DNA from 3 places in the Acholeplasma sp. ORD1043 genome. Region 2 is predicted to be linked to each of the others. Evidence: riboswitches for the same ligand, from Rfam matches in the RefSeq annotation. Region 2 holds a riboswitch; each other region holds the start of a gene.
The links. Region 2 has a riboswitch for cyclic di-GMP ahead of PG914_RS01275 (hypothetical protein). Riboswitches for the same ligand answer to the same signal wherever they lie in the genome.
Positions count from the first base shown of each region.

Region 1 (3,596 bases), on a different contig from region 2:
GATAACAGCAGCGGTTATTAATGCACCATTGATTAAGATGACAGTAATACCGATTGGACTTCTTAAAAAGCCTATGACATAACCTAAATTTGGAATTTTAGAAACAACATTTCCACGGTACATAGAAGAAGTAATTTCCCATTGGTAAGATGTTGGATTACCACTTGAATGGACACGATAGGCAGTTTCTGATCCTGCAACTTTTGTCATAATCTTATATACTTTTAAACCATCTGCATTACCATAACCGTCAAGTTCAAAAACAATGATATCGGTATTATCAAGTTCATCAAATTCAGTCATTGACACTACAACTAAATCGCCTTGATTAAGCGATGAGTCAACTCCTGAAAATCCACCATAAACTGCAACTCCAAATAATGTGGATGTCACTGTTGGTAAATAAATAAATGATAGAATAAACAAACCTAAAAGTCCGATAACACTATACAATATGATACTAATTAATTTATTTGAATCAAACTTATCCGCCATATTTATACCCCTATAAAAACGTAATCTTATCCTAAGATTATTGTAACATAAATTAGATTATGTTACGAAAAAGTGGTCTTGTGACCACTTTTTAGTTTATTTTAATTTAGATATTAGTCTTCGATAACTGTAAATAAGACATCAAATGTAGCGGTTGCACCAAACATAGCTTCGGCAACTTCTTGAGCTTCTTCAGCAGTAATTTCATCTTCAATTTCAACTGGTTCAGTTAAGGTCACTTTTACATAAACAGTAACTGCATCACCATTAACTTCAATCACATCACTACCATCAGCTTGGAATACACCATTTACCACAGTACCACCGATTTGGTAAGTAAGATTTAAGTAACTCACTAATTCATTAACAACACCAAAGGAAACATTTTCAAAATCAACTTCAAGTGTACCAGTTGCTTCACTATCTAAATCGTTTGACTCCCATACGATTGAGAATGTGAAGATAATGTATTCAACAGCGTCATCTTCTAATGAGAATTCAGCTTGACCTGCAGGTACTAAAACACCATCAGTAACATCAGCAGTAGAAGCAGATACTTCAACAACTAAACCTGTACCAATTGTGATTTCCCCTGATTCTTCAGCTTCTAAATTGATACTCGCCCAGAATGCATATGATATCCCGATTGATACCACTGCCAATAAGAATAATGCAATAAGCATTAATTTTTGATTCTTTTTCATATTTGTACTCTCCCTTTTTAATCCTTAAGTTTTTTTAAACTTTTAAGAAACAACGTTAAATAGCAAATCAAAGGTTATATTTTTACCCCTAATTGCTTCAGCAATCTCTCTTGTCTCTGGTTCAGTTAATCTAACCTTAACAACTACAAGTAATGAATCGTTTCCAATCAAGAGATTACCTTCATTTGGTAGAATGATCTCTACTAAATAACTGTAGGTAGGATCACCATTAATTAATATATTTTTGACTTGGATGGTTACATTAAGTTCTATGCCGGGTTGTAATTCCTCGCCATTAATATCTAGTTCAAAGGTGAAGATAATTTCGTCCACTTCATCACTTGAGTAAACATAACCAGCTGGAACTAATTTTTTATTGATATTAGATTTATCTTCTTTTAAATCCACTGTCAGTTCAGCTTCATGAATCGTGTCAATAACAATATACACATCAACATATCTTTCAATCGCTGCCCAATATGAAAACGAAATTGAAATAGTGTACATTATAGCAATAGCTAGGACCACAAGAAGTGCAGTACTTAACCTTTTAGTCATACATATCCCCCAATAGCCATGACAAATAAAAAGCAGCCATTGAAATCACGAAAAGTGATTTGCAACTGGCTGCCACGTTAATGTTATGGCCCTATAGCTTTGCGTCCTTAAGTTACCTTAAGTTTGCCGATACAATATGCTTAAATTTATGACTGCTATTATTATAATAAAAAATAGTTTTATATGCAAACAAAATGGATATTTAATGAGACAAAGTACCGAATATGCTATAAATTATTAAGTTTTGAAAGTTCAATTGCTATTTCTGCACCGAGTTTAGCATTGTTATAAACAAGTTGAATATTTGAATCTAAGCTAATACCCTTAGTTGATTTTTCAATGCTTGCAAGTAAGTAAGGAGTGATTGCTTTGCCTTTGATATTATTTTTCTCAGCGGATGCTAATGCTTTCTCAATTTCAGAATTAATAAATGCTTCATCCAATGAAAATTGATTAGGTATTGGATTCGCAACAAGCACACCACCTTGGAGCGGAAGTGTCCATTTGGTTTGTAACAATTTAGCAATTTCTGAAGGTTTGTTTAATTGATATTCCAGTCTAAAACCAGATTTTTTAGTGTAAAATGCAGGGAATTCATCGGTACCAAAACCAACTACAGGCACGCCTTTTGTTTCTAGGTACTCAAGTGTTAAACCTATATCTAAAATTGAATTACATCCTGCTGAAACAACACAGACATTTTCATTTGCTAACTCTTCTAAATCTCTTGAAATATCAAACGTATCTTGACCATTTCTGTGAACACCACCAATACCACCAGTAGCAAACACTTTAATTCCAGTCATTGCTGCGATTAAAATAGTTGCAGATACGGTCGTAGCTCCATTATAACCTTTTGTAATACAATAAGGTATATCGCGTTTTGAAACTTTCATAATGTTACCTACTGACCCTAATTTAGTTAGTTCATCAGGTGATAGACCTACTTTAATTCTGCCATCTAAAATAGCAATTGTTGCAGGTGTTGCACCAGCATTTTTAATAATTTTTTCTAACGTCATACCCACTTCAACATTTCTTGGATATGGCATCCCATGTGAAATGATTGTTGACTCTAAAGCAACAACTGGTTGATTTTTTTTAATGCGTCTAATACATTTGGTGCAATATCGATAAATTGATTCATGTTATTTCTCCTTCACCATTGAAACAAGTTGGTTCACTTTTAATTTCTTATATACAGCATCGATAGATTGAAGTGTAAAATGTGAAAGAATTGTTCCCGTTTTTAGTGGTTCTAAATTATTTATTTCAGCAAAAATTGTTCCTGCAAAGAATCCATCTCTTGCGCCAGTGTCATTAATGATCACTCCATCAAATGACTTTTGGTAAAAATTAATAAACTCTGGAGTAAATTGATATACACCATTTTTTCCTAAAGTTAAGAATATATTATGGATACCTTTATTTAATAAAATTTGACCAATTTGAATTGGGTCATCAAATACAGTAATCATCTTTCCTTCATTAGTATTAATTTTGATGGTGTGGATTTTTTGAAGATAAGGAATGAATTTAGCGGCTTTAGCGCTACTTACTAAGTCAACATAGAATGCTTTATTAAATGTTTTAAAAATATATTCAATCGTATCTTCAGTTAGATTAGCATCTAATACAACAATATCCGCTTTTTCTATATGATCTTGATATCGTCTAATCACTTGAGGTGTAAGTTTTTTAAGTTGATCCATTGAACTAACCGCAGTGAATAGATTACCTTTATCATCATGAATTGCTACGTAACTTGGAGTTTGTTTTACAGTTTGATATAAAACCTTTAACTTTATATCGCGTGCCATGTTCAGAAAATCTTGAGCA
Region 1 covers NZ_JAQLOJ010000012.1:4,689-8,284, reverse strand. The annotation lists gene PG914_RS05265 (S24/S26 family peptidase) at 1-495, opposite strand, end outside; gene PG914_RS05260 (hypothetical protein) at 609-1,199, opposite strand; gene PG914_RS05255 (hypothetical protein) at 1,242-1,757, opposite strand; cyclic di-GMP riboswitch class I at 1,815-1,895, opposite strand; partial or broken gene PG914_RS05250 (pseudouridine-5'-phosphate glycosidase) at 1,985-2,904, opposite strand; gene PG914_RS05245 (PfkB family carbohydrate kinase) at 2,906-3,596, opposite strand, start outside.
Region 1: linked by a shared signal. The riboswitch ahead of PG914_RS05255 (hypothetical protein) and the one ahead of PG914_RS01275 (hypothetical protein) in region 2 are both predicted to bind cyclic di-GMP.

Region 2 (3,596 bases):
GAAAATAAGTTAATTCTAAAAAGAGCTGAGGAATTAAATAAACGATTAAACAACTTATTAAATTCAGTGTTCATGAAAACACTAAAAGCATATAAGCCTGTAAGATCACCAATTTTAAAGACACAAATCATTCTTAAAAACGTTGATTATAAAAACTGTTATCTCTTATGGCAATACCTAGATCAATATAATAGCTTAGGTTTTGAATTGATCAGAGATGAAAAACAAAAGAGATTCTCAGAAGCATATCGTAAACATTTAAACCAAAATTCATTATTTGCTTTTGCAACACTTATGTACCATGATAAGTTTAGAGAATCTGGTCAAAAGCTTGAAATGCGAAAATTCAGACTTAAAAAAGCTGAATCATTAAAAATCAATCCAGAAGATTTAATCATTGACCCTAAAGAGTATCAATTAGAAGATACAAAGATTAACGAGTTTTATTTAAATAAAAACAAACAAATCTTTAAAAAAGTCATTGATCAATACATGGAATCAGAACCAAAGTATGAAGTTGCTTTAAAGAAAGCAATGAAGGATACTATTGAGATTACAAACAGTTTATATAAATCTTACTTTGAAGTGGATGCAGATGATGATGTGTTTGCAAAACTGATTCAACATACGAATCCAAAAGAAGATTTAGAGTCAGCTGACCAAAAGTTCAAAATCGCTCAATTAGTGAGAGAACTTAAAGAAGCGGATTATAAGCAAGCAATTGCATTAGAGAAGAAATGGTATCAAGCAACGCTTAACTATCAAAAGAATTTCTTCAAATGGGTTCAAGAAGAAAATGCAGACTTCTTAAAGAAGGAAGCACAAAAAGTTAAAAAAGCACATACTCAATATCTTAAACTTGAACGTAAAAAGATGTTAGAAGATTTAAGATTACAAGCTGCTAAGAATAACGAATCCTTAACTGCAATGAGAAAGAAATATAAGGATGCATATCAAAAAGAAGCCAAACGTATTGCTGAGGCTCAAAGACTTAAGGCACAGCGTGAACGTGAGCGCCTAATTAAAGAAAGAGATTTAGCTAAGGCTAAACTTGATAAACAACGCGCACGTGAAAAAGCTAAACAACAAGCATATGTTAAAGCTCAACGTGAAAAGATTAAAACATCTCATCAAAAAGCAATAGAAGCACTTAAAAAAGGTAAGATGAAATGAAAAAAACCTTAAACATCATTGGGACCATCTTAATCAGTATCATTATCTTATTCACACTGATATTTGTTGTATTATCAGTGGTAAGTTTTGTGAATAAGAAACCAATAAAAATTATGGGTTATGGATATGGTGTTGTAGAGACACAGTCCATGACGCCTATGATTGTTCCAGGTGACTTTGTCATTATCCAAGAACAAGCAACTTATGAAATTGGTGATGTGATCGCTTATACATCGGTAGAAGGTATAACAGTTGTGCACCAAATCATAGCAGAAACAAGTTTTGGATTTGAAACAAAAGGTATAAATAATGAATTTTCAGATGTGATTAGGGAAGGTTATATCACTCTTGATCGCATCCAAGGAAAAGTAACATGGTATGGTGGTCATGAATTAGGATATCTAATCATTGATAACCGTGCGACATTAATTGGACTTAGCGTGATATTAATTGGAATTGTATTTATTATGCAAGTCGTTAGTGTTATCAAACAAAAGTTAGCTCAACAAAAACTAGAACACGAAAGTGATTTAGAAAAGTTGAAAGAAGAAGTACAAAAAGAATTAGAACAATCAAATGAAAACAAACAAGATTAAAAGGCAAACTTAGGGCAACCTAAGGACGCAAAGCTATAGGGTCTTAAATATAAATAAGATAGCCAGTTGCATCAGTAAAAGGGAAGTTTATGAAACAATTAAGAAAGTTTTTCATCTTAATATTCTTCATAATGATCTCGGTTGCTTCGATGGCAACTGGCGTTTTTGCTTGGTTTGTGACATCAGATGGTGCTAAAGTCGGTGAATTCACTGGTGGTATGCGTTCTGATATGACATTGGATATTCAAATTGACCAATCAGAAATCTTCCTAGGTGATCGCGTTCGTGACCTTGTATATATTACAGAGGCTGATTTCCATACTGTTGGATTTGATTTCTATGGATTAGGTTCAATTCTAGAATTAAACCTTGAAAACACAGGAAGTAACCCAATGCAAGCTAAAGTAGGTTTAAATGCAAATGCTGCACCAGAATATGGAATTTATGCAGGTGTAAATGGAGCATTTAAATACTTAATTATAGATAATCCATTATCGGTAACTGCTAAAATGTGGGAGTTACAACAATCATCTAATATGTTTGCTGCAATGCAAGCTCATAATGCGATTGGGGTAACAATTCCAGCAAACACTACAAAAGCAGTCTATGTCATCATCTGGGGTTATTATGATGGCTTACCACTTGCACAAAAAAATATTTATCATTCTATAGTTTATCGTATGACAATTAACTTAATTGCCTAAGGAGTTATTAAATGTTTAGAAAATTAGTAATCCTAATTTTATCAGTCATAGTTACCTTATCGACCGCGATAGGTATTTATGCTTGGGTTACTAAACCATCTTCAGGCATTGACTTAAACGTAAGTACAAAAGAAATGTTTTCTGCAAGTACTGAAATGAAATTAGGTACAACTTCACTAAACTCACTCCATGCACAATATAATTCAACCGACTATACAATTAACTTCACAAACACACAAATTTCAAGTGCAACCACAGGTGGTGTGATGCCACTTTCTGTATCTGTTGCAGTTGAAGCATTTAAGAACATTAAAGTAAGATTAAAACTTGTTGAATATTGGACAAACTCTAGTGGTGTTTCAATCACAAGACCAAATGTTTTTACTTGGAATTACGCAACAAGCTATAGAGAAAAAATCGATTCAGCAGGTTATTTCTACTATAGCGAAATAATCTTAAAAGATGGTAGTGACGTTATTTCATTTATTACATCAGCGAATGTTAACACCGATAACTTATCTGCCAATACGACAGTTAGATTATCTGTAATTATTTCTGCTGTACAAGCCAATAGAGAAGATATTTGGGATACTGAAAATCATAAGACTAAAACATTCACATTCTCAAGTAATGCGAATAATCAAAACATAAATGTGGTCTTCAGTGGTGTATCTAATGCGATGTATGGCCGTGGTGTTTACATTGAATTTAAGAATGCGAACTATCACTATGTATATATTTGGCATAATAGAACATCGATGACTCGTCAAATGAGTTTCCAAGCGGGAACTTATACAGTTTCAATTAATTTAGTGAATCATTTAGACTTTAATGTAACAAGATCAGGAAATAATATTACAATTACAATTCTTTATGGTAACCAAGGTAACTGGGGTTATGAAGATATTATTTTCTCACCAACTATGATTGCTGTTTGGCAACCGGGCGTAACTTATCCTAAAGATGCGATTGTCTATTACCGTGATGATGATGGTGGTGGCGTAAATGCTGGTTATTATTCTGCATCTCGTTCAAACACTAACATTCATCCAGATCAATTAGGATGGGACTGGAGAAAATTATCTCCTTATTATGAATCAGGTACAATGTATCCTGCAGGTAC
Region 2 covers NZ_JAQLOJ010000002.1:31,864-35,459, reverse strand. The annotation lists gene PG914_RS01285 (DUF2357 domain-containing protein) at 1-1,173, shown strand, start outside; gene PG914_RS01280 (signal peptidase I) at 1,170-1,769, shown strand; cyclic di-GMP riboswitch class I at 1,762-1,843, shown strand; gene PG914_RS01275 (hypothetical protein) at 1,859-2,473, shown strand; gene PG914_RS01270 (hypothetical protein) at 2,485-3,596, shown strand, end outside.

Region 3 (3,596 bases), on a different contig from region 2:
ATACTGTGATTCTGCTTGATACAACATAGTTTGTGAATCTTAATGCATCTTTACCTTTAATTAAAATCTCACCCATATGAGAGACATCAAACATGCCAACTTCGTTTCTAACTGCATGATGTTCTAAAGGAATTGTCGTGTAGTAAAGTGGCATTAAAAATCCACCGAATTCAACGATAGTCGCACCAACCGAATTGTGTTTGTCATATAATATTGTTTTCTTAAGTTCACTCATGTGCAATATACCTCTCATTCCATTATATACGATAGTATATGATTATTCTAAAAGATTGTATTATACCGTGATAAAATAACTTAGAGGTAATGATATTGAAATACTATTTCGTCTTTTCTGATATCCATGGGAATTTAAAACCTTTAGTCGATGCACTAGAGAAAAAAGGTTTTGATTTGGAAAATCCAGATCATATTTTATTATCGTTAGGTGATAATTTTGATCGAGGAATAGAAAATAAAGATGTACTTGGCTTTTTAAGATATTTTCAAAAACAAAATAGACTCATTATGATTAGGGGTAATCATGATGATTTTCTGCTTGATTTTTTAAAAGGTGTAAGTGATGGTATCTTCAATATTAAATACAATGGACTAGGTAATACCTTAAGAGAACTTTCAGATTCTAATGTCAATACCATTGAATTAATGAGAGATTCAATTAATCAAAGATATCCTTGGTTAATTGGGTTTTTAGAAAGTATGATACCTAAGTTTGAACTAGGTAATTATGAATTCATTCATGCTGGTTACACTTTTGATAATGTGAATGGTTGGTATATTTATAACTTTGCAGAAACACCTTACTTTATTAAAAACTTTGATCCAAAAGATAAAACTTATGTTTTTGGACACTTTCATGTTCAACCATTAAACTATTACGAGCTTGGTATTGAATCTAGTGAACCATTTAGAAAAAAAGGATTTATTGGAATTGATGCTAAAACAATCATTACTAAAATAGTAAATGTTTTAGTCTTTAGCGAAGATGGCATTGAGTTAAAAGAGGGGTTATAATGATGATTGATTTTAAGAAAATATATAAGGATGAATACAATCCGAAAACAACACCAAGTATTATAAATATTGGGAAAGCTAATTTTCTTGCAGTTAGAGGGAAGGGGAACCCAAATTTAGAAGATGGTGAGTATAGTCAAGCAATAGAATTTTTGTATGGCGTGGCATATACATTAAAGATGAGCTACAAAACTTCATATATAATACCGGATTTTAAAGAATATGTTGTACCACAACTTGAAGGATTCTGGTGGATTGAGGGATTAAAAGGTGTTGACTATGATAGATATGATGAATTTCAATTTATCTCTTTGTTAAGGTTACCAGACTTTATTAAAGAAGAACATGTCTTGTGGGCAATAGATACAATAAGTAAAAAGAAGAAAAAGGATTACAGTAAGGTTAAGTTCTTTACCTATGATGAGGGACTTTGTGTGCAAATGATGCACATTGGACCATATCAAGAAGAAGTAAAATCTGTTGAGTTGATGCATGAGTTTATAATTCAAAATGGATATGCTTTAGACATATCAGATACGAGGTTTCATCATGAAATTTATATCTCAGATCCTAGAAAAACTGACAGTGTAAGTTTAAAGACGATTATAAGACATCCAATAAAAAACACTAAATTAATATAGATTTTTTTGAAATTTAGATGTAAAAAATTATATTAATGATTTTTTTTGGACCCAAACAATCAGAATTCAATAATTCATTTTAAAATTGTTATATTTTATAAAAGAATGTAAAAAATCCCATTATATGCAATATTATTTTGGGATTTTTATTATATTTTGATAAAGTTTACCAAAATTATCCATAATAGATCCTAAAATATTACTAAACCGAAACATATGTGTATAATGGACGGGTATAGCAGGAGTAAGTAAAAGTTTAAATTTAGTAAGAATAGCCTCACAAAGCCGTTCGAATTATAACTTTACTTGCAATAAGGTTTATAACTTGTTATACTTGTGAATGAAATTAAATCTTGGCAAACTTAAGGAAACTTAAGGACGCAAAGCTATAGGACCTGTAAAATGGTAGCCAGTTGCCGCTAAAAGCGTTTATACTCATATTAATGAGGCTATTTGCTGCGGCAAAAAGCCTTTTATTTTACTTGACCCCAGCTTTGATGAGGAGTTGGCATTGTGAAAGTTAGAATTCGAAAACTATTACTAGCCTTAGTTTTAGTAATTTTAACAATCAGTACTGTACTCACAATCATGCATTTCAACACAGACATCGAGAATATAGAACGTGATGCAGCTGAACATATAAGTTATCGACCACCAGCAACTGCAAGTGTGTTTTTATCACAAGCAGGGACGGAAGCAGATCCATATGTTATAGCAAACGCAGCAGATATGAAGCGTCTTGCAACTGAAGTAGCAAATGGAAATACGTTTTCTGGGAAAGTATTCATTGTTGCTGCAAATGTAAGTGAAATTACATTAGGTGATGATTACATTCCAATCGGTTCAAACACAAGACCTTTCTCAGGTACGTTTGACGGCTACGGAGTTAACTTTCAATTAAATTTAAATAGAGCTACAACTGACTATGTCGGTCTTTTTGGTTTTGTACAAAGTGGAACAATTGAAAATCTCTCTGTTTCAGGTTATGTCAAAGGTCAAAATAACGTCGGTGGTATTGTTGGTTACTTAAACAAAGGTGATGTGCGTAATGTTTATTCAACTGCTAGTGTTGAAGGTAATGCACAAATTGGTGGTATTATTGGATATCTTCGTGAAGGAAATTTAGTTTCTTCATATAATTTAGGTAAGATTAAAGCACAGTCGAGTGGTGGTGGTTTGGTTGGTTATTCAATGCTATATCAAAGAAGTACATCATCCACTTATCATTACAATTCAATTTCAAATGTTTATAGTGCAGGTACTGTCGAAGTAGCAGGAAGCAACGTTGGTGGGGCAATTGGTTATGATAACCCATCTTTATATAATGGTAATGCCAATGCACGTACAAACATTTATTATGATATTTCAGTCAATGCAATGTATGACCAAACATCTGGTTATAAGAAACCTTCTAGTTTATCAACTACTCAATATGCATTAAACAGTGAAGTGTTAATGAGTGGTATGTCAACTAAATTAACATCAACATTTGTTTTTACAAATATTGGTACCAACTATGGATATTACCCTGAACTTGCATACTTCAAAGAACATGCAAACACAGATATTGTTGCAAGATCCATTGATAATGTAACAACAGATATTTCAAATGGTTTAGGAACTCCAACAAGACCATTCTTAATTAGAACAAATACGGATATTCAAACATTAAAATCAAAAATTTTAGCTGGGAATACTTTTGAAGGATTCCATTTTAAAGTTCAAGAAGGTAGAACTGTTTTTAATCTTGGTGAAACAACACCTATTGGTACAACAGGATTCCCATTTTATGGTTCATTTGATGGTAACTTTGCTAATTTCAATATTTCAATTGAAGATACAACTTATGTTGGATTATTTGGTTATTTTGGTAAAGGTACAATTAAAAACTTATATGTTACAGGACAAGTTACTGGTACACAG
Region 3 covers NZ_JAQLOJ010000004.1:59,716-63,311, forward strand. The annotation lists gene gcvT (glycine cleavage system aminomethyltransferase GcvT) at 1-235, opposite strand, end outside; gene PG914_RS02425 (metallophosphoesterase) at 331-1,032, shown strand; gene PG914_RS02430 (GyrI-like domain-containing protein) at 1,032-1,673, shown strand; cyclic di-GMP riboswitch class I at 2,019-2,094, shown strand; gene PG914_RS02435 (InlB B-repeat-containing protein) at 2,187-3,596, shown strand, end outside.
Region 3: linked by a shared signal. The riboswitch ahead of PG914_RS02435 (InlB B-repeat-containing protein) and the one ahead of PG914_RS01275 (hypothetical protein) in region 2 are both predicted to bind cyclic di-GMP.